DNA from 3 places in the Sinorhizobium arboris LMG 14919 genome. Region 2 is predicted to be linked to each of the others. Evidence: riboswitches for the same ligand, from Rfam matches in the RefSeq annotation. Region 2 holds a riboswitch; each other region holds the start of a gene.
What was found. Region 2 has a riboswitch for thiamine pyrophosphate ahead of thiD (bifunctional hydroxymethylpyrimidine kinase/phosphomethylpyrimidine kinase). Riboswitches for the same ligand answer to the same signal wherever they lie in the genome.

Region 1 (6,219 bases), 930 kb from region 2:
GTTTGCCGCCGACCGGCTTGCCCAGAGCGCCCGGCGGGCGCTGGAGAAGCGGCAACTCGTCATGGAGAACCGCGCGTTGCGCAGCGCGGCGGAAGCCGCCTCCGAGGGCCTGCCGCTGATCGGCCAGACGCCGGCCATGGAGCGGCTTCGCCAGACGCTGAAGCACATCGCCGACACCGATGTCGACGTGCTGGTCGCCGGCGAGACCGGCAGCGGCAAGGAGGTCGTGGCCACGCTGCTGCATCAATGGAGCCGGCGCAGGGCCGGCAATTTCGTCGCGCTCAATTGCGGCGCCCTGCCGGAAACGGTGATCGAAAGCGAGCTCTTCGGGCACGAGCCCGGCGCCTTTACCGGCGCCGTCAAGAAGCGGATCGGCCGGATCGAGCATGCGAGCGGCGGTACGCTCTTCCTCGACGAGATCGAGGCCATGCCGCCGGCGACCCAGGTGAAAATGCTGCGCGTGCTCGAAGCCCGCGAGATCACGCCGCTCGGCACCAACCTGACCCGCCCCGTCGACATCCGCGTCGTCGCCGCCGCCAAGGTCGATCTCGGCGACCCGGCCGCTCGCGGCGATTTCCGCGAGGATCTCTATTACCGGCTGAACGTGGTGACGCTCTCGATCCCGCCCTTGCGCGAACGGCGCGACGATATCCCGCTCCTCTTCTCCCATTTCCTCGCCCGCGCCTCGGAACGCTTCGGCCGCGAGGTTCCGGCGATCCCGGCAAGGGTGCGCCGGCATCTGGCGACGCATTCCTGGCCGGGCAATGTGCGCGAGCTTTCCCACTTCGCCGAACGGGTGGCGCTGGGCGTGGAGGAAGATCTCGGAGCTCCGGCCGCCGCGCCTGCCTCAAGCGGATCGACCCTGCCGGAGAGGCTGGAACGCTACGAAGCGGATATCCTCAAAGAGGCCCTCACGGCGCATCGCGGCGACGTCAAGGAGACCCTGCAGGCTCTCGGCATTCCCCGCAAGACCTTTTACGACAAGCTGCAGCGCCATGGGATCAACCGGGCGGATTATGTGGAGCGGGCGGGCGCGAAGAATGGAGAAGCGTAGGTTGGGCATGCCCCTCCCCGCTGGTCACGGGCGGGAGGGGCTTTGGCGCCCGGCGCGATGCCCTATCGAAAACTTGAGCCTGCGGCAGCGACAAGGAACCGGTGAGGGTACGGCAGGTTAAACCCCTCCCACCTGTGGGAGGGGTTGGAGAGGGCAACTCACTTGTGCGGCGCTTCGAGCTCTCTTCCCCCCGCTTGCGGCGAGAAGCCCGCCTATTCTGCCGTCGCCTCGAAATCGACCCTGTCGAGAAGCAGGAGCGGGTTTTGCGAAGCAACCGCGAATTCGAGCGCACCGACTCCGTTCGCGGATTTGGACTTGACGGTCAACGTGAATGTCCCCGGTTTGGCAATGAACTGCGAAGCCGCGTCCAGCACGTTCTGCAGGCGAGGCTGCTGCGCGGCAAACTGCTGCAACGCCACCGACGCCGTCATCGTGAGCATGCCGCGCGCCTGATCCTCCGTCATGTCGTTTTGCTCGGCATAGGCCCTTATGCCCTTGGCGGCGAGACCTTTGTCCTCGATCTTCAGCTTTGCTTCACGGGCGGTGAGGCCAAACAGCGCCGCTCGCGTCTTCGCCTCGTCGCCGGAAAAGAAGTCGCCGCTCACGCCCCCCAACAGGCCGGAGAGGGAAAAGCCGCCGATATCTTTTCCACTTGTGGAGATATCCCTGATGACCAGAGTCTGGTTCGGCTCGTCCCAGTTGGCTTCGATGTTGGACGACAGGACCACCTCGTTGAAACCAAGGTTGCGGAGCTGTGCGAACGGCTCGTCGCGAATATGATCCGGAATCGGCAGGGTCAGGTCCTGATATCTGATGCGGATGTCGGTCGGAATGCCGTTACGGGGCTTCGTGAGCGCCAACTCGTAATCCTTGAGTGAGAAGCGCACGCGCCCGGGGGCCGAATCCTGTGCCTCGCTCCCGGCGTCTTCGGCGCCTGTATCGGGCAGATCGACATCCAGACCCGCCAGCCGGACCGTACCGAATTCCGGCAGCAGTGTCGTGAAGGGAAAGCTCTCGCGCTGCTTCTCGTCCAACGCGACCATTCTCTGCAGACCGTCCAGGGTCGAATTCCAGGAAAACCCCGAAATGCTCGCTTCGGAGACCTTGACGTAGTCCGCGCCCTCTCCCATCGAGAGGCCGTTCAGCGTGGCGTCAAGCTTCCGGCCATCGACCTCAAGGGCGAGGCGATCTATCGCAAGCTTGATCCTCTCGCCTTGATCACCGCCCCTCATCGGCGCGTCGATCGTCAGGCCGAGCATTTCCATGTCGGCCTTCTCCGTCATATCGGCAATCGACAAAACCCGATTGAAGTAGGCTTGTTGTTCCGCCGGCGGCAATTGATCGGGCGCCGAGACCGATTTCAGCTCTTTCAGGATGTCGAGCAGCGGCTCGGCCGGCATCCGCATGCTGAAGCCGCCGCTGCGAAGCTCGTCATAGCCGAAGCTCGCCTCACCATCCGAGAAGGCGATGTTTTTGACGGAGATCGGTCCATAGGCGGGCTTTGCCTCCTTGTCCTCAGGGCCGGCCCTTTCGGTATAGAGTCGGGCCAGATAGGCGGCGTCGATGTCCTGTGCCGTGACGTTTCCCATGGAGCCCGTCAGCCGCTTCGCCTTGGCATCCTCACCGCCGGAAGCGTCCGCACCGAATTCGAAGCTGGCGCCGCTCGCCGAATAGCGGGCGATACGCCCGCCGCCGATGTCTTCGGAAACCACGTCCCTGTAGACCAGCTTCTGCTCGGTGCCGGCAAAGGTCTGGGCGAAGACGATTTCAGGGGCGGAAATGCGTTTTGCCGCGAAGAGTTCTACCCGCTCCGAGAGGGACAGTCCGCTCCTCCCGCCGAACATCTCCGTCAAGGTGTTCGGGCCCAAATCCGCGTCTTCGACGACCGCGCGGGGAACGGAGACTGTGCCGAATGCGCTCTCGAGTTCAAGGCCGCCTACTTCCAGCTGGCCCTCGAGGAAGAGGATTTTGGGCCGGCCGTCAAGCGCGGCGAGACGAACTTCCGCCCCCTCCTTCAGCGGCAAAGTCACGTCGCGCAGATGAATGCGCCCCAGGAAATCCGCTTCGACGCTGCCCGCCTTGCCCCCGCGCTCGGCGATCATCCTGCTCACGCGATTTTCGACGACGGTCTTGTAACCGGCCATGCCGGCGGCCGTGATTGCTACCACCGCAACTGCGGCCCAAAGCCCCTTGCGTCTCTTTTTTCCCGTTACTGCCTCAATCTGCCCCACGACAATCGTCCCTTCGCTATGCGCTTGACGGCGCCTCATTCGTGACGGGTGATTAGATGTAAGGCGCTGCATTTGCAAGCATCGCGGGAGGACAATCCGGAGCAGATGATCGACGCGCCCGACATTCCTCGTCCGAGACCCGACCGCGCCGGAGGCGGCCGTTCAAAAACCATCTTGACGCCGCGCCGATATCCGTTCCTAATTGCGCCATTCACCAGGGGGGTCCCGGCAAGGGGCTGAGATACTGCTAGCGCGCGCAGTGACCCGTTGAACCTGATCCAGTTCATACTGGCGTAGGGACGGTGCAGACGTGCAACAGCCAGGAATCCGTGCACCCGCGGTCCGTCGGCCAAACGTCTTTTCATCCTTCCGGCTTCAGAACTGGGTCTCCAACGCGAAAACTTTGGAGCCTCAAGATGAATCTAGTCAAACCAATCGCCGCGGCGCCCTCGGTCACGCAAGGACCGCTTCCCGCATCCCGCAAGGTCTACAAGCCGGGCGAGATCCATCCCGACATCCGCGTGCCGATGCGCGAAATCGCCCTGCATCCGACCTCCGGCGAGCCGCCGGTCACGGTTTACGATTCCTCCGGCCCCTACACGATCGAAAACGCCGATATCCGCATCGACGCGGGCCTGCAGCGCCTTCGCAGCGACTGGGTTCTCAAGCGCGGCGATGTCGAAAGCTACGACGGCCGTGCGGTGAAGGCCGAGGATAACGGCTTTGCGACTGGGGAAAGACTGACGCCGGAATTCCCGGTTCGTCATCGGCCGTTCAAGGCCAGGCCGGGAAAAGCGGTCACCCAACTCGCCTATGCCCGCGCCGGCATCGTCACTCCGGAAATGGAATTCATCGCCATTCGTGAAAATCTCGGCCGGAAGCCTGCAAAGGAGGCGCTCGCCCGAGACGGCGAAAGCTTCGGCGCCTCGGTTCCCGACTTCGTCACGCCGGAATTCGTCCGCCAGGAAGTGGCCGCCGGCAGGGCGATCATTCCGGCCAACATCAACCATCCGGAAGCCGAACCGATGATCATCGGCCGCAACTTCCTGGTGAAGATCAATGCGAATATCGGCAATTCCGCCGTCACCTCCTCCATGGCCGAGGAGGTGGAGAAGATGGTCTGGGCGACGCGCTGGGGCGCCGATACGGTCATGGACCTTTCCACCGGCCGCAACATTCACAATATCCGCGAATGGATCATCCGCAATTCGCCGGTGCCGATCGGCACCGTGCCGCTCTACCAGGCGCTGGAGAAGGTGAACGGCATCGCCGAGGACCTGTCCTGGGAGGTCTTCCGCGACACGCTGATCGAGCAGGCGGAGCAGGGCGTCGACTATTTCACCATCCATGCCGGCGTCAGACTTCACTATATCCCGCTGACCGTGGATCGCGTCACCGGCATCGTCTCGCGCGGCGGGTCGATCATGGCGAAGTGGTGCCTGCATCACCATCGCGAGAGCTTCCTCTACGAGCATTTCGAGGAGATCTGCGACATCTGCCGCGCTTACGACGTCTCCTTCTCGCTCGGCGACGGCCTGCGTCCCGGCTCGATCGCCGACGCCAACGACAGGGCTCAGTTCGCGGAGCTGGAAACGCTTGGCGAACTGACGAAGATCGCCTGGGCCAAGGATTGCCAGGTGATGATCGAAGGGCCTGGCCATGTGCCCATGCACAAGATCAAGGAGAACATGGACAAGCAGCTCGCCGTCTGCGGCGAAGCGCCCTTCTACACGCTCGGGCCGCTTACCACCGATATCGCGCCCGGCTACGACCACATCACGTCAGGCATCGGCGCGGCGATGATCGGCTGGTTCGGCACCGCCATGCTCTGCTACGTCACGCCGAAGGAACATCTGGGCCTGCCCGACCGCAACGACGTCAAGACCGGTGTCATCACCTACAAGATCGCCGCCCATGCCGCCGATCTCGCCAAGGGGCACCCGGCCGCCCGCACCCGCGACGACGCGCTGTCGCGCGCCCGCTTCGAGTTCCGCTGGGAGGATCAGTTCAACCTCTCGCTCGACCCCGAAACCGCGCGCAATTTCCACGACGAGACGCTGCCCAAGGAGGCGCACAAGGTCGCGCATTTCTGCTCCATGTGCGGGCCGAAATTCTGTTCGATGCGGATTTCCCACGATATCCGCGCCGAGGCGCAGAAGGAGGGCCTGGAGGCGATGGCCGCGAAATATCGCGATGGCGGCGATCTCTACATGCCGCTCGACGAAAGCAATGGCGCGCGCGCCGGAGAATGAAATGCGCGTGCTGATCAAAGGGGCCGGCGTCGCCGGCCTTACCGCCGCCCATGAGCTTCTCGCACGCGGCGCCGAGATTACGATCATCGAGAATGCTGCCGGCGTCGCCGGGGCCGCTTCCTGGTATGCGGGCGGCATGCTCGCTCCCTGGTGCGAGCGCGAAAGCGCCGAGGAAGCCGTCCTGACGCTTGGGCTCGGCGCTGCCGACTGGTGGGATGCCGCGCTCCCTGCCGGTTCCGTCCATCGCAACGGCACGCTCGTGGTCGCACAGCCGCGTGATGCAGCCGAACTCAAGCGCTTCGCTTCGCGCACCTCCGGCCACCGCTGGGTCGAAGCGGAGGAGATCGCAGCGCTGGAGCCTGCCCTCGCCGGCCGTTTCCGGCGAGCACTGTTCTTTCCGCAGGAGGCACATCTCGACCCCCGCCGGGCACTTTTGACGCTCCGGCAAGGGCTGGTGGTACGCGGCGCCGCGTTCGCCGGCGAGGACACGGACGAGCATGGTTTCGCGCTTACCGTCGATTGCACCGGAGCCTCGAGGATCGGCGCGATCGACGGGCTTCGCGGCGTTCGCGGCGAGATGGCCTATCTGCAGACGGACGAGGTGGCGCTGTCGCGCCCGGTACGCATGCTGCATCCCCGCATTCCGCTCTATATCGTGCCGCGCGGCGGCGGCCTCTTCATG
Region 2 (6,219 bases):
AGCGGTGGACAGTACGATGCCGTTTCAACGCCTTTCGCGCATCGTCGTGGATGCGCCGCGGTCCACCTTCGCGGAGACATTCCGCAACGCCAAGCTTGCCTGCGACCAGATGCTGTCCGGCAGCGAGAGCCGCGTGATCGCCATAGCATCCGCCCTTCCGGATGAGGGAAAATCGATCGTTGCTGCAAACTTCGCCGCACTTCTGGCGGCAAGCGGCAAGCGGACCCTGCTCATCGATGCCGATATACGCAAGCCGGGACTGACGCAGATGATCACGCCCGCCCCCCGCACCGGTCTCGTCGAAACTCTGACCGGAGAAGCAAGCTGGCCCGCCGGTATCAAGGTAGACCAGCGCACCAAGCTCGCTATCCTTCCAGCCGGTGGCGCTTCGCATCAACGACATCAGAGCAACGAACTGCTCGCCTCCCCGGCCATGGCGAACCTCATCGAAAACGCGCGCAACGCCTTCGACTATGTCGTGGTCGATCTTGCTGCGCTCGCACCTGTCGTCGACGCCAAGGCCTTCGCGCCGCTGGCCGACGGCATCCTGTTCGTAGTCGAGTGGGGCATGACGCCTTCGCGGCTCGTACGCGATCTGCTCAACTCGGAACCGCTGATCAACTCGAAGGTGCTGGGCGTCATCCTCAACAAGACGGATATGAACGAGCTCGGCAAATACAGCGACTTCGACGGGGCGGAGAAATACCGTCACCGCTACGGCAAGTATTACATCGAGAATACGGTCACGGAAAACACCGCCGCTTGAGGCAAACGCGGCCGCGCCGCTTGTGGGCGCGGCCATTCGCTCCGTACCGTCAGGCCTTGCGGCGATCGAGACCCATGATCCAACCGGCTGCCATCAATGCAATGACCGCCGTCAGGGCCATGAGTGCCAGCGCATAGAAGAGCGAAAACTCGATCAGCGACGGCAGGATCGAAAGAGCACGCCGCGCCCTGCTTGGCGACCGCCGCCAATCCGGCAGGTCGTCACGGTTGAAAGCCTCAAGCCGGCGGATAAGAAAGTGCATATCGCGAGAACCGATTGCCAATCGCAGCCATGTTGAAAGCATGTTGCTGAAGAACAGTGGCTAGAGCGAGGCACCTGGAGCACTTCCAGAAAAAGTGTGTAACGGTTTGCCGTTGGAAGATAGGTCCTATCAAAGTCTTAGACCCTGATGCCGCCTTACTCCTCCCACCACCGATGGAAGTGATGGACGGGTCCGCGACCCTGCCCGATCTCCAGGCGATCGGCTGCGGAAATTGCGGCATGCAGATAGGACTTCGCAGCGCTCACCGCTTCAACCAGCGGCATGCCTTTCGCAAGGCCCGCGGCAATGGCTGCCGAAAGCGTGCAGCCGGTGCCGTGGTCGTTGCGCGTCTCGATCCGCGCAGCGGGTAGGCGGACAAGAGTATCTCCGTCGAAGAAGAGGTCCGTGGCCTCCGGATTCTCCAGGTGCCCGCCCTTGACCAGAACCGAGTGTGCGCCTGCCCGCAGGATCGCTTCCGCCTGGCGCGCCATTTCGGCCTCGTCCTCGGCGACCGCGCGCCCCGTCATGAGCGCGGCCTCCGCAAGATTGGGTGTAACGACGAGCGCCAGCGGCAATAGCTCTTCGATGAGCGCCGCGACGGCATCCGGGCGAAGCAGCGCATCGCCGGAAGTCGCCACCATGACCGGATCCACGACGGCCCGTTTCCCGAACCGGCGCAGTCCGTCGGCAATGGCGGCGATGGTTTCCCGACGCGAGACCATGCCGATCTTGACGGCGCTCACGTCGAGGTCGGAGAAAACCGCGTCTATCTGCGCGGACACGATTTCGGCGGAAACATCCTCGACGGCCGTCACACCCCTGGTGTTCTGGGCCGTGATTGCGGTGATGACGCTGGCGCCGTAGACGCCGAGCGCCGAAAAGCTTTTGAGGTCCGCCTGGATGCCGGCTCCGCCGCCCGAGTCCGAGCCGGCGATGGTGAGGGCAATCGCCGTCATGCGCCGCCCTCCTTCGCACGGATGATGCTTGCGTTGGGTAGTGCGGCAATGGACGTCATCGATCGATCTCCAGACGGGCTCATCACGGAGATCCAGGAAAGGCGATGAAAAGGCGAACTTGCCGCTGGCGGCCTTCTTCCGTTCCTACGCCGGCATGACCCGGATCAGGTTCAAGGGTCCGGCTCAACGCCATCTCAGCACCGTCTGGTGCTCCCCTCGGAATGCGTCATCTATGCGGCTGCGGCAGGGCGATGTCAACGCGTCCGCGAAAGACTTGTAAGACCTTTCCTTTTACGCCGGCCGGCAAAAAATATCGCGCCGATTGACAAGCTATGATGCTGTCATTCCTCCTGCCGCCGTCAATCGTTCGTTTCCTCCTCGAAAACGGCGACGATTGCGCTATTCTTAGCGAAATTTTTTGAGCTGAAAGGGAACAAGCCATGAGCCTGCGCATCAATGACACCGCCCCTGATTTCACCGCCGAGACGACACGGGGTCCGATCAATTTCCATGAATGGATCGGCGACGGCTGGGCTGTCCTCTTCTCCCATCCCAAGAATTTCACCCCGGTCTGCACGACGGAACTCGGCGCCATGGCCGGAATCGAACCGGAGTTTCGCAAGCGCGGCGTCAAAATCATCGGCATCTCCGTCGATCCGGTCGAAAGCCATACCAAATGGAAGAACGACATCAAGATCGCGACCGGCTTCGACGTCGATTATCCGCTGATCGGCGACCGCGATCTGAAGGTGGCAAAGCTTTACGACATGCTGCCGGCCGGCGCCGGAGACACGTCCGAGGGCCGCACCCCGGCGGACAACGCCACCGTGCGTTCGGTCTACGTCATCGGTCCCGACAAGAAGATCAAGCTGATCCTCACCTATCCGATGACAACCGGCCGTAACTTCAACGAGATCCTGCGCGCGATCGACTCGATCCAGCTCACTGCCAAGCATCAGGTTGCGACGCCCGCCAATTGGCAGCAGGGCGAGGACGTCATCATCACGGCGGCAGTTTCCAACGAGGACGCCATTCAGCGTTTCGGCTCTTTCGACACCGTGCTCCCGTATCTCCGGAAGACGAAACAGCCAACGGCATAGGATGCCGCGAGACCTCGGCCAGGTCCTTTGAGCGCGCTAAACAATGAGGTTTTGCGCGCCCTTATTGTATCTTCTTGATGCATCTCATTAGCAGCGGCAGAGCAGGACCATGCCGCCTCAATCCGCTTTGACGGCGGAGATGATTTCCGCCAGGACCCCATGCAAGGCGTCGCGATAGCCGTTGCGTGCCGAGGGGCCGCTTTCATCCGACGTCATAACCACAGTCAGGTTCAGGGACGGCACGATATAGAGCATCTGGCCGCCATAGCCCCATGCGTAATACACATCCTCGTCGCCGATCCGGCGCGTGAACCAGCCATACCCATAGCCGTCGCCGGTAAAGCGGGACTCCGTGCGCGGCCGCCAGGAAAGCTCGACCCAATCGGCCGGGACGACCTGCAGTCCGTCTGCGGTGCGGCCCCGGTTGCGGTAGAGTTCGCCGAAGGCAAGCAGCGATCGCGCGCTCATCGCCATCTGGTTGCCGCCGAGATAGATGCCCTGGGGATCGCGATCCCATGACCCGATTCGGAAACCCTCGACCGGACCAAGCCATTCGCGTGCTAGCGCCAGTGTCGGCTTGCCGCCCACTTTGGTCAGTATTGCCGAGAGCAGATGCGTCGAGGCGGTCGAATAGAGCATCCGGCCTCCGGGCTCGTCGTCGAAAGGCTGTGCCAGCGCGAAACGGACCCAGTTGCGGCTCGAAACCCAGCGTCCGTAATTCGGTCCCGACATCCGCCCCAGTCCCGCCTGCATCGACAGGAGGTTGCCGATGGTAATGTCGTTGATCCGCGGGTCGGCCTGCGACGGAAGATCCTCCTTCAGGAGCGGCGCGATCTTCTGCTCCGGGCCGTCGAGCAGACCCTTGCCGATCGCGATGCCCACAAGGGCGGACACGATCGATTTCGATGCCGACTTGATGTTGGCCGACTCCGAGGGCGTGTGGCCGCGATACCCGTTCTCGGCGATCGTCTCCCCGTCCCTGGCGACGATGACGGTCTTCAGCGGCTTCAGGTCGTCCCTCGTCGCCAGTCTCGTCAGCAAGGTGGTGACGGCCGACTGATCCTGCCCGGCTGCCGCCGAGTGGAAACCGAAGAGCGCAAGGAACGCAATAACGAGCATAGTCATGCGTTCGACCTAGGGCGAATGGGACGACAAGTCATCAAGTGCAATCCAGGCTCACGACGATGTGACCTCGCCGAAAGGTCGGCTACGTCGAAGCTCCGGGGTTCATTCCGTCCAGATCGCAACATCGACGGGTTTCAGCGTGCGTCCCCCCACATAGAACTCGGCCGCGGCGCCCGCGGGTACCTCCGCGGCGACCCGGCCGAAATTGAAGGCGAAACGGAGATTGCCGCGGCGCGTTACGCGAAGATCGCCGAGATCGGGCAGGCTTTCCAGCCCAGCCCAGCCGAGCGCATCCCCGATCACCTTGTTGAGCAATGCGCCATTGGCCGCAACCGCCAGATAGCGTGCCTTATCGTTGCCGACGAGCGCCGGCGCGCCGTTGCGATACTCCCCGTCGAAGCTTGCGAGAACGGTCTCCTTCGTCCTGACCGTCTCGCGCCAGCCGCCCGCCTCATAGGCCTCATTGCCATAGAGAACGGTCTCGCTGTGAAACTCCGGCAGCGATTCGACCCGTGTGACGCTGATATCGATGAGCTTCGCCAGAGGCCCTGGCGGCAGCCTTTCGGGAATATGCATCTCCTTCGTCTTGCTGCCGCTGCGCGCACCGAAGACCACCTTGGCTTGCGACCCCGCGAGCCGCTCGACGAAAGTCTCCTCGGCGATCACGAGATCCGGCGCAAGGATCAGCTTATATCCGTCGATATCGGAGTGCTGGCCTATGAAATCCACATCGACGCCGAGACGCGCCGCCGTCGAATACCAATCGAGCGCAACCGCCGAGCCGGAGTAGCTCCGCCCCTGGGGCAGAACGCGTGTCGCCCAGCGCGATTCGTAGTCGAGAAGGATCGCGACCTGTGCTTTGCCGCGCACCTCTCCCGCGGGCAGGCGCTTCATCTCCGCGACGACCTCGGCCACTTCAAGATAGCCCTGATCCGCCTCGCTGTTTGGAAGAAGGAGGCCCGCGTGGAACTGCTCCTGCGCGAACGGTGCCTGACGCCAGCGGAAATAGGAGACCACGTCCGCCCCGTGGGCGTAGGCGAGCCACGTCCAGAGCCGGACCATGCCGTCGGCCGGCGCCTGGTTGTGCGCCGCCCAGTTCACCGGCCCCGGCTGCTGCTCCATGACCCAGATGCGGCCGCGGCCGACGGCGCGGTAGAGATCGTGGTTGAAGGCCGGCTGGTCGGGGTCCCCGACCCGGAGATAATGCTCCTTGTCCTTCGCTGCGAGGCGTCCGTTGAGCAGGCCGCCCATCGGATAGACGTCCCAGGAGGCGATGTCGATGTCCTCGCCCACCCTGTAATGATCGAAATCGGTGTTCTGCGACATGAAGTTGTGCGTCACCGGACGGCCGGGCGAATGCGCCCGGAGGATGTCGACCTGGGCCTTGTTGAAGCTCTTCACCTGATCGGAAGAGAAGCGGATAAAATCCACCCCATGGGTCGGGCTTGGCTCCTCCACGAGATTGTTCGGCAGATCGATTTCCTCGAAGCTGTTGTAGCTCATCGACCAGAACGACGTGCCCCAGGCGCGGTTCAGTTCCTCGATCGAACCATAGCGCTCGGCCAGCCACAGTCGGAACGCCCTGACCGCTTCGGCGGAATAGCTGTAGATCGTATCATGGTCGCCATATTCGTTGTCCGTCTGCCAGGCATGGACATAGATGTGTTCGCCATAGCGGCGCGCCATCGCTTCGGTGATGCGCGCCGCCTCGGAGCGGTAACGCCGGCTCGAGAAGCAATAGTGCCGTCGCGCGCCGAAATTGCGCACCGCCCCCGTGGCGTCCACCGGCAGGATCTCGGGGTAGCGGTCCACGAGCCATTTCGGCGGAGCCGCCGTCGGCGTGCCGAGGATGACCTTGAGGCCGGCCTTGCCCAGGACGTCGATCGCCTCGTCCAGCCATTCCCAATGAAATTCGCCCGGCCGCGGCTCTATCTTCGCCCAGGCGAATTCGCCTATGCGAACCCAGGAGAGCCCAAGCTCGACCATTCGCCGGGCGTCTTCCGCCCATTT
Region 3 (6,219 bases), on a different contig from region 2:
AACAAAAAGTGGTTCCTCGAATACAAGATGGGCGGCTGATGATCCGAGCGGGATGAAGCGCATTTCCGTTTTTCCGCCCGCATCCCGCTCCAACCTACTGGAATCGCAATGGCGTCCGTCCAAGCATCCGAAACGTCCGGGAAGGGCGACTATCCCTGGTGGCTGGTCGCCCTTGTCGTGATCGCTGCGGCGCTGGCCGCGGTCATCGCAGCCAATGACATCTTCACGCAGGTGTTCACGGTCGTCCTGAGGGGACTGGGCGTCACCGTTTTCGTCACGCTCGTCGGTTTCTTGCTCGCAACGGTGCTCGGCCTCGGCGTGGCCCTGATGGCGCTTTCCGAGCATGTGGCGCTGCGCCAGATCGCGCGCTTCTACACGGAAGTCATCCGTGGGGTGCCGATCCTCGTGCTGCTGTTCTATATCGCCTTCGTCGGCGCGCCCGCGCTGGTCACGGTTGCGAATTTCATGACGATGCCCCTGATCTCGGCCGGCTGGATGGAGCCGTTCGTCGTCAGAGACGTGTCGCTGATGTGGCGGGCGATCATGGCGCTGATGATCGGCTACTCGGCCTTCATCGCGGAGGTCTTCCGCGCCGGCATCCAGTCGGTCGACAAGGGTCAGGTGGAGGCGGCAAACGCGCTCGGGCTTTCCCGCTACCAGCGCTTTCGCCTGGTTGTCTTCCCGCAGGCAATCCGCGTCATCCTGCCGCCGCTCGGCAACGACTTCGTGGCCATGGTCAAGGATTCCTCGCTCGTTTCGGTGCTCGGCGTCGCCGACATCACGCAGATGGGCAAGGTCTATGCTTCGGGCTCTTTCCGCTTCTTCGAAACCTACTCGATCGTCGCCTATGTCTACCTCGTGCTGACGATCGGGCTGTCACTCGCGCTTCGGGCAGTCGAGCGGCGGCTGAGGCGGTCGCAAGTCCGGTAGGCAGAGGGGGATATCGCCACCTCACGCGCGTTCTAACGCCGGCCGCTCAGCCCTCGAGCTCTTCGCGCAGCATTTCGAGTTCGAGCCATTCCTCCTCCATTCGCGCCAGGTCCGTCCTGAGCTTTTCGAGCTCGGCTGCCAGCTTGGCGAAGCCGCTCGGGTCGCGGGAAAACAGATCGGGATCGGCCATCTTCTCTTCGCGCCTGGCGATCTCCGCCTCCGACCTGGCAATCTCCTTCGGCAGGGTCTCGAGCGCGAATTTCTGCTTGTAGGAGAGCTTGCCCTTCGCCTTCTGAGGTTCGCTCGTCTCCAACGGAGCACCGCTCGGCCGCGCCTTTCCGGCCTTTTCGATCCTGCGCCTTTCCTCAAGCGCGCCCCGGCGCTGCGCCATCATGTCGGAGTAGCCGCCGGCATACTCGATCCAGCGGCCATCGGGCGCCTCCGGATCGGCCGGCGCGATGGTGGACGTCACCGTACGGTCGAGGAAGTCGCGGTCGTGGCTGACCAGGATCACCGTTCCGGAAAATCCGGCGACGATCTCCTGCAGCAGGTCGAGCGTCTCGATATCGAGGTCGTTGGTCGGCTCGTCGAGGATGAGGAGATTGGTGGGCCGCGCCAGGATACGGGCGAGCATGAGGCGCGCGCGTTCGCCGCCGGACAGGTCGCGGATGGGCGTGCGCGCCTGCTCCGGCTGGAAGAGGAACTCCTTCATATAGCCGGTCACATGCCGCTGCTCGCCGTTCACGAGGAGGGTCTCGCCGCGTCCGTCGGTCAGATAATGCGCGAGCGTCTCGTCCAGGTTCAGCTCCTCGCGTTTCTGGTCGAGCGTGGCGATCTCCAGATTGGTGCCTAGCCTGACGCTGCCGGCATCGGGCGCAAGCTGGCCGGTCAGGAGCTTCAGAAGCGTCGTCTTGCCGGCGCCGTTCGGGCCGACGAGGCCGATGCAGTCGCCGCGGTGGACGCGGATCGAGAACGGCGCGACGATCGTGCGGTCGCCATAGGCCTTCGCGATCTTTTCCGCCTCGATGACGAGCTTCCCCGATTCCTTCGCGTCGGCAACGGTCGCCTGGACCGTGCCCGTCGGCCCCTTGTGCCCGCGGTGCCGGGCACGCATGTCCTGCAGTTCGCCGAGCCGTCGCATATTGCGCTTGCGTCTGGCGGTCACGCCGTAGCGCAGCCAGTGCTCCTCGCGCTCGATTGCCTTGCCGAGCTTGTGCTGTTCTAGTTCTTCCGCTTCCAGCACCTCGTCGCGCCAGGCCTCGAAATGCGCGAAGCCGCGATCGAGGCGGCGCGACTGGCCCCGGTCGAGCCAGACGGTCGCCGTCGACACCTTCTCGAGGAAACGCCGGTCGTGCGAGATGAGCACCAGCGCCGAACGGCTGCGGACGAGCTCGTCTTCCAGCCACTCGATCGTCGGCAGATCGAGATGGTTCGTCGGCTCGTCGAGAAGCAGGATGTCGGGCGCCGGCGCCAGCACGCGAGCAAGGGCGGCACGCCGCGCCTCGCCGCCGGAAAGGCGCTTCGGCTCCTCCTCGCCGGTCAGCCCCAGATGCTGCAGCAGGTAGACGACCCGATAGGGATCGTCCCCGGGACCGAGGCCAGCTTCCGCATAGGCCTGGACCGTATCGAAACCGTCGAAATCGGGAGCCTGGTGCAGGTAGCGGATCGTCACCGACGGATGCCTGAAAATCTCGCCCGACTGCGGCTCGGCAAGCCCGGCGGCGATCTTCATCAGCGTCGACTTTCCCGAGCCGTTGCGGCCGACGAGACAGATGCGGTCGCCGGGCTCGACCTGCAAGCCCGCACCCGCAAGCAGCGGCGTGCCGCCGAAGGTCAGGAAAATGTCGTCAAGCTTCAGAATGGGAGGCGCCAAGGCATCAGGCTCCGGATAGATCATAGGGTCGGGCGAGGATGACGGCCCGGCCGGATTTCAGGGTGAAGCGGACCGTACCATCCGCAATGTTCGAAATGGTGCGCGACGAGCCGAAGGGCAAATGGAAGTCCTTCAGCGGATACCGCACGTTCTCGATCGACAGGTCGTTCAGCTCCGCAAGGCCGAGGATCGAGAAGAGGCTGCCTTTCGGCAGCTCGATCTCCCGCGAACCGGGCAGTAGCGGATAAGCCTCCTCCTCGCCGGAGGTCATCATCACCGCAACACCGCTCTCCGCGAGCGCGACGGTGCCGAGAAGGTGGAGGAAGGCATGATCGCTGCGCGCGCCGCCAAGCCCGCCCGCGAAGACGAGCGAGGTCGCGCCACGCTCAAGGGCCGCTTCGACGGCGATCTCCCCGTCCGTCGCATTCTTGGCGGCCGGATGACGTTCCCGCGGGACGCCGGCGAACTCAGCCAGAAGCGCCTCGTCCGTGGAATCGAAATCGCCGACCCAGAGCTCGGGAACGATCCCGAGCGTTCTTGCATGGCGCATGCCGCCATCGGCCGCGACGAACCGGCTGCCTTCGAGCTGTCGAGCAAGCCGGTCTGTCGGCGTCAGCGCACCGCCGAGGAGAATGGTAAAGGGTGAACGGGTCATGGCAGAAGCCCATAGCGCAAAGCAGCGGCGAAGGAAAAGGGGCGGCGGCTGTTTTGCCAACGCGGGCGGCGCGGATCAGGTTCCGGACGCCGGATCACCCGGGAGCATGCCGTCATAGATGCCGGGCGTCGAGCCGGCGATCTCCACCGCACCGACGGCGCGGGCGTAGAATTCGGCTGGTCCCACCCCGCCGATGATCGCATAGGCATAGCCGGCGGCACGCATGGCAGAGAGGCTTTCGACGAGCAGCGCCTCGCCGACGCCTTTGCCGCGCATCGCCGCGTCCACTCCGGTCGGGCCGAAGAAACCGAGCGCGGTGACGTCGTGGCAGGCGAAACCGACGATTCGATCGCGACGGTGGGCGATATGGATCCGCGTCGGAGTCGAGGAGAAGGCGGCTTCGGCTTCGCCGGCCCACCCTGCTCCGAAGCGCTCCTCGATCCAGGAAATGACGACCCGCCGTTCTGCCGCAAGCGCCCGGCGGATACGGATGTCGGAATCAAGGCGGGACGGACGGCCCTCGGGAAGGGCATAAAGGCGGACGAGCATGTCTGGCATGGAATTATCTCCGCTTTCGGCGAACAAACGGGGCCGGCAATTGTTTGGCTCTTAATAGCGCGCCCGACGCGCACGGCAAACGTCCGTGCTGAAACTCAGCTTGCCTAAGCCGCCGCCGAAAGCTAAATCTTCTGCTGCTCTAACGGGGTGCCCTGGTCGGCTTTCGCGATCACGGCTGAGAGGCTGCAAGCCAACCCGCGGAACCTGATCCGGTTCATACCGGCGGAGGGATTAGAAGCGATCGGATCGATACGCGCTTTTCCCATGGCAACAACGACGACAGGGAGAGGTGCGGAATGTCCAGTTCACTTCATCGAAAAATTCTTAGCCGGCTTGCGATCGCCGCAGCCTCGATCGCGGCATTTTCCGCAAGCGCCGCTGCCGCGGAAAAGACGCTGACGGTCTACACCTATGAGAGCTTCATCACCGAATGGGGACCGGGCGCCAAGGTCGCGGAAGCCTTCGAGAAAACCTGCGACTGCAAGATCGACTATGTCGGCGTTGCCGACGGGGTCGAACTCCTGACGCGGCTGAAGCTCGAAGGTCAGGGGTCCAAAGCCGACATCGTGCTCGGCCTCGATACCAATCTAGTGGCGGAGGCCAAGTCGACCGGTTTTTTTGCGCCGCACGGCATCGATACCGCTTCCGTCAAGGTTCCGGGCGACTTCTCGGACGACACCTTCGTTCCCTATGACTACGGCCATTTCGCCGTGGTCTACGACACCGAGACGCTGAAGGACCCTCCGAAGAGCCTTAAGGAACTCGTTGAGGGCGATCCGTCGAAGAAGATCGTCATCGAGGACCCGCGGACCTCCACCCCCGGCCTCGGCCTCCTGCTCTGGGTGAAATCCGTCTATGGCGACAAGGCGGGCGAGGCCTGGGCAGAGCTCAAGGAGCGCGTACTCACGGTCACGCCGGGCTGGTCGGAGGCCTATGGCCTCTTCACGAAGGGCGAGGCGCCAATGGTTCTCTCCTACACCACCTCACCCGCCTACCACATGGTCGCGGAAGACACCGAGCGGTACCAGGCGGCCCCCTTCGCGGAAGGCCACTATATCCAGATCGAAGTCGCGGCGCTGACGAAGAATGCCAGAGACCCGGAGCTCGCCCGGAAGTTCCTGGCCTTCATGATCGGCCCGGAATTCCAGTCGATCATTCCCACGACCAACTGGATGATGCCGGTGACGGCGACCAAGGAACCTCTGCCGGAAGCCTTCGGCAAGCTCGTCGAACCGCAAACGACGTTCCTCATTCCCTCCGAGGAAGTCGCCGCCAACCGCAAGGCCTGGATCGACGAATGGCTGGCGGCGATGAGCAGGAACTGAGGCCGGATTGTCTGGCTCGAATGAAAGCAGGATGACAGTGGTCGCCGGAGCCTTCGCTCTCGGCGGCATCCTGCTTTTCGTCGGCCTTGCCGCCGCGGCCCTGCTCGCCCAGTCGGCCGGCAGCACCGGCGCTGGTCCGCTTTTCGACGCTTACATCTGGCGCATCACACGCTTCACGCTGCTGCAGGCGAGCCTGTCGACGTTTCTATCCGTCCTGTTGGCCATCCCCTTGGCCCGGGCCCTTGCCCGCCGAACTTCGTTCCCTGGCCGGATATGGGTGGTGCGGTTTCTGGCGCTGCCGCTCGGCCTTCCGGCGCTCGTCGCCGCCCTCGGCCTCATCGAAATCTGGGGACGGCAGGGACTCGTGAACCGGGTCCTTGCGGCGGCCGGGCTGGAGCAGCCGGTCAGCATCTATGGCCTCTCCGGCATTCTGATCGCCCATGTCTTCTTCAACATGCCGCTTGCTGCACGCTTGATGCTTGCGGGCATCGAGCGCATTCCAGCCGAATACTGGCGCAGCTGCGCCAATCTCGGCATGGGTTCCTTTGCCATCTTTCGCTTCATCGAGTGGCCGGTGATCCGCGGATTGCTTCCCGGCATCGCCGGGCTCATCTTCATGCTCTGCGCCACCAGCTTCACGCTCGTGCTGACGCTTGGCGGCGGGCCGGCCGCCAGCACGATCGAAGTGGCGATCTACCAGGCGCTGCGCTTTGACTTCGACCCGCCGCGGGCAATCGCCCTTTCGGCGCTTCAGGTCGCCCTCACCGGGATGCTGCTTCTCGTGCTGAAACTGATCGCGCCGGCACCTCGCGAGGGAGAGACGAGCGGCAAAGCCATCCGGCGTTTCGACGGCGCAACAGGCGTGTCGCGGCTCGCCG

Region 1: another riboswitch for thiamine pyrophosphate. It lies ahead of thiC (phosphomethylpyrimidine synthase ThiC); the one in region 2 lies ahead of thiD (bifunctional hydroxymethylpyrimidine kinase/phosphomethylpyrimidine kinase).
Region 3: another riboswitch for thiamine pyrophosphate. It lies ahead of thiB (thiamine ABC transporter substrate binding subunit); the one in region 2 lies ahead of thiD (bifunctional hydroxymethylpyrimidine kinase/phosphomethylpyrimidine kinase).

Annotation. Positions count from the first base shown of each region.
Region 1 is NZ_ATYB01000008.1:1,246,684-1,252,902, reverse strand. It holds gene dctD (C4-dicarboxylate transport transcriptional regulatory protein DctD) at 1-1,054, shown strand, start outside; gene SINAR_RS0106440 (aq_1923 C-terminal domain) at 1,267-3,285, opposite strand; TPP riboswitch at 3,492-3,603, shown strand; gene thiC (phosphomethylpyrimidine synthase ThiC) at 3,702-5,537, shown strand; gene thiO (glycine oxidase ThiO) at 5,539-6,219, shown strand, end outside.
Region 2 is NZ_ATYB01000008.1:317,509-323,727, reverse strand. It holds gene exoP (succinoglycan biosynthesis transport protein ExoP) at 1-766, shown strand, start outside; gene SINAR_RS0102210 (hypothetical protein) at 816-1,070, opposite strand; gene thiD (bifunctional hydroxymethylpyrimidine kinase/phosphomethylpyrimidine kinase) at 1,184-1,984, opposite strand; TPP riboswitch at 2,109-2,211, opposite strand; gene SINAR_RS0102200 (peroxiredoxin) at 2,425-3,084, shown strand; gene SINAR_RS0102195 (serine hydrolase domain-containing protein) at 3,202-4,209, opposite strand; gene SINAR_RS0102190 (beta-galactosidase) at 4,312-6,219, opposite strand, start outside.
Region 3 is NZ_ATYB01000014.1:3,162,775-3,168,993, forward strand. It holds gene SINAR_RS0126565 (basic amino acid ABC transporter substrate-binding protein) at 1-39, shown strand, start outside; gene SINAR_RS0126570 (amino acid ABC transporter permease) at 109-930, shown strand; gene SINAR_RS0126575 (ABC-F family ATP-binding cassette domain-containing protein) at 977-2,803, opposite strand; gene SINAR_RS0126580 (thiamine diphosphokinase) at 2,808-3,458, opposite strand; gene SINAR_RS0126585 (GNAT family N-acetyltransferase) at 3,534-4,016, opposite strand; TPP riboswitch at 4,150-4,264, shown strand; gene thiB (thiamine ABC transporter substrate binding subunit) at 4,313-5,341, shown strand; gene thiP (thiamine/thiamine pyrophosphate ABC transporter permease ThiP) at 5,373-6,219, shown strand, end outside.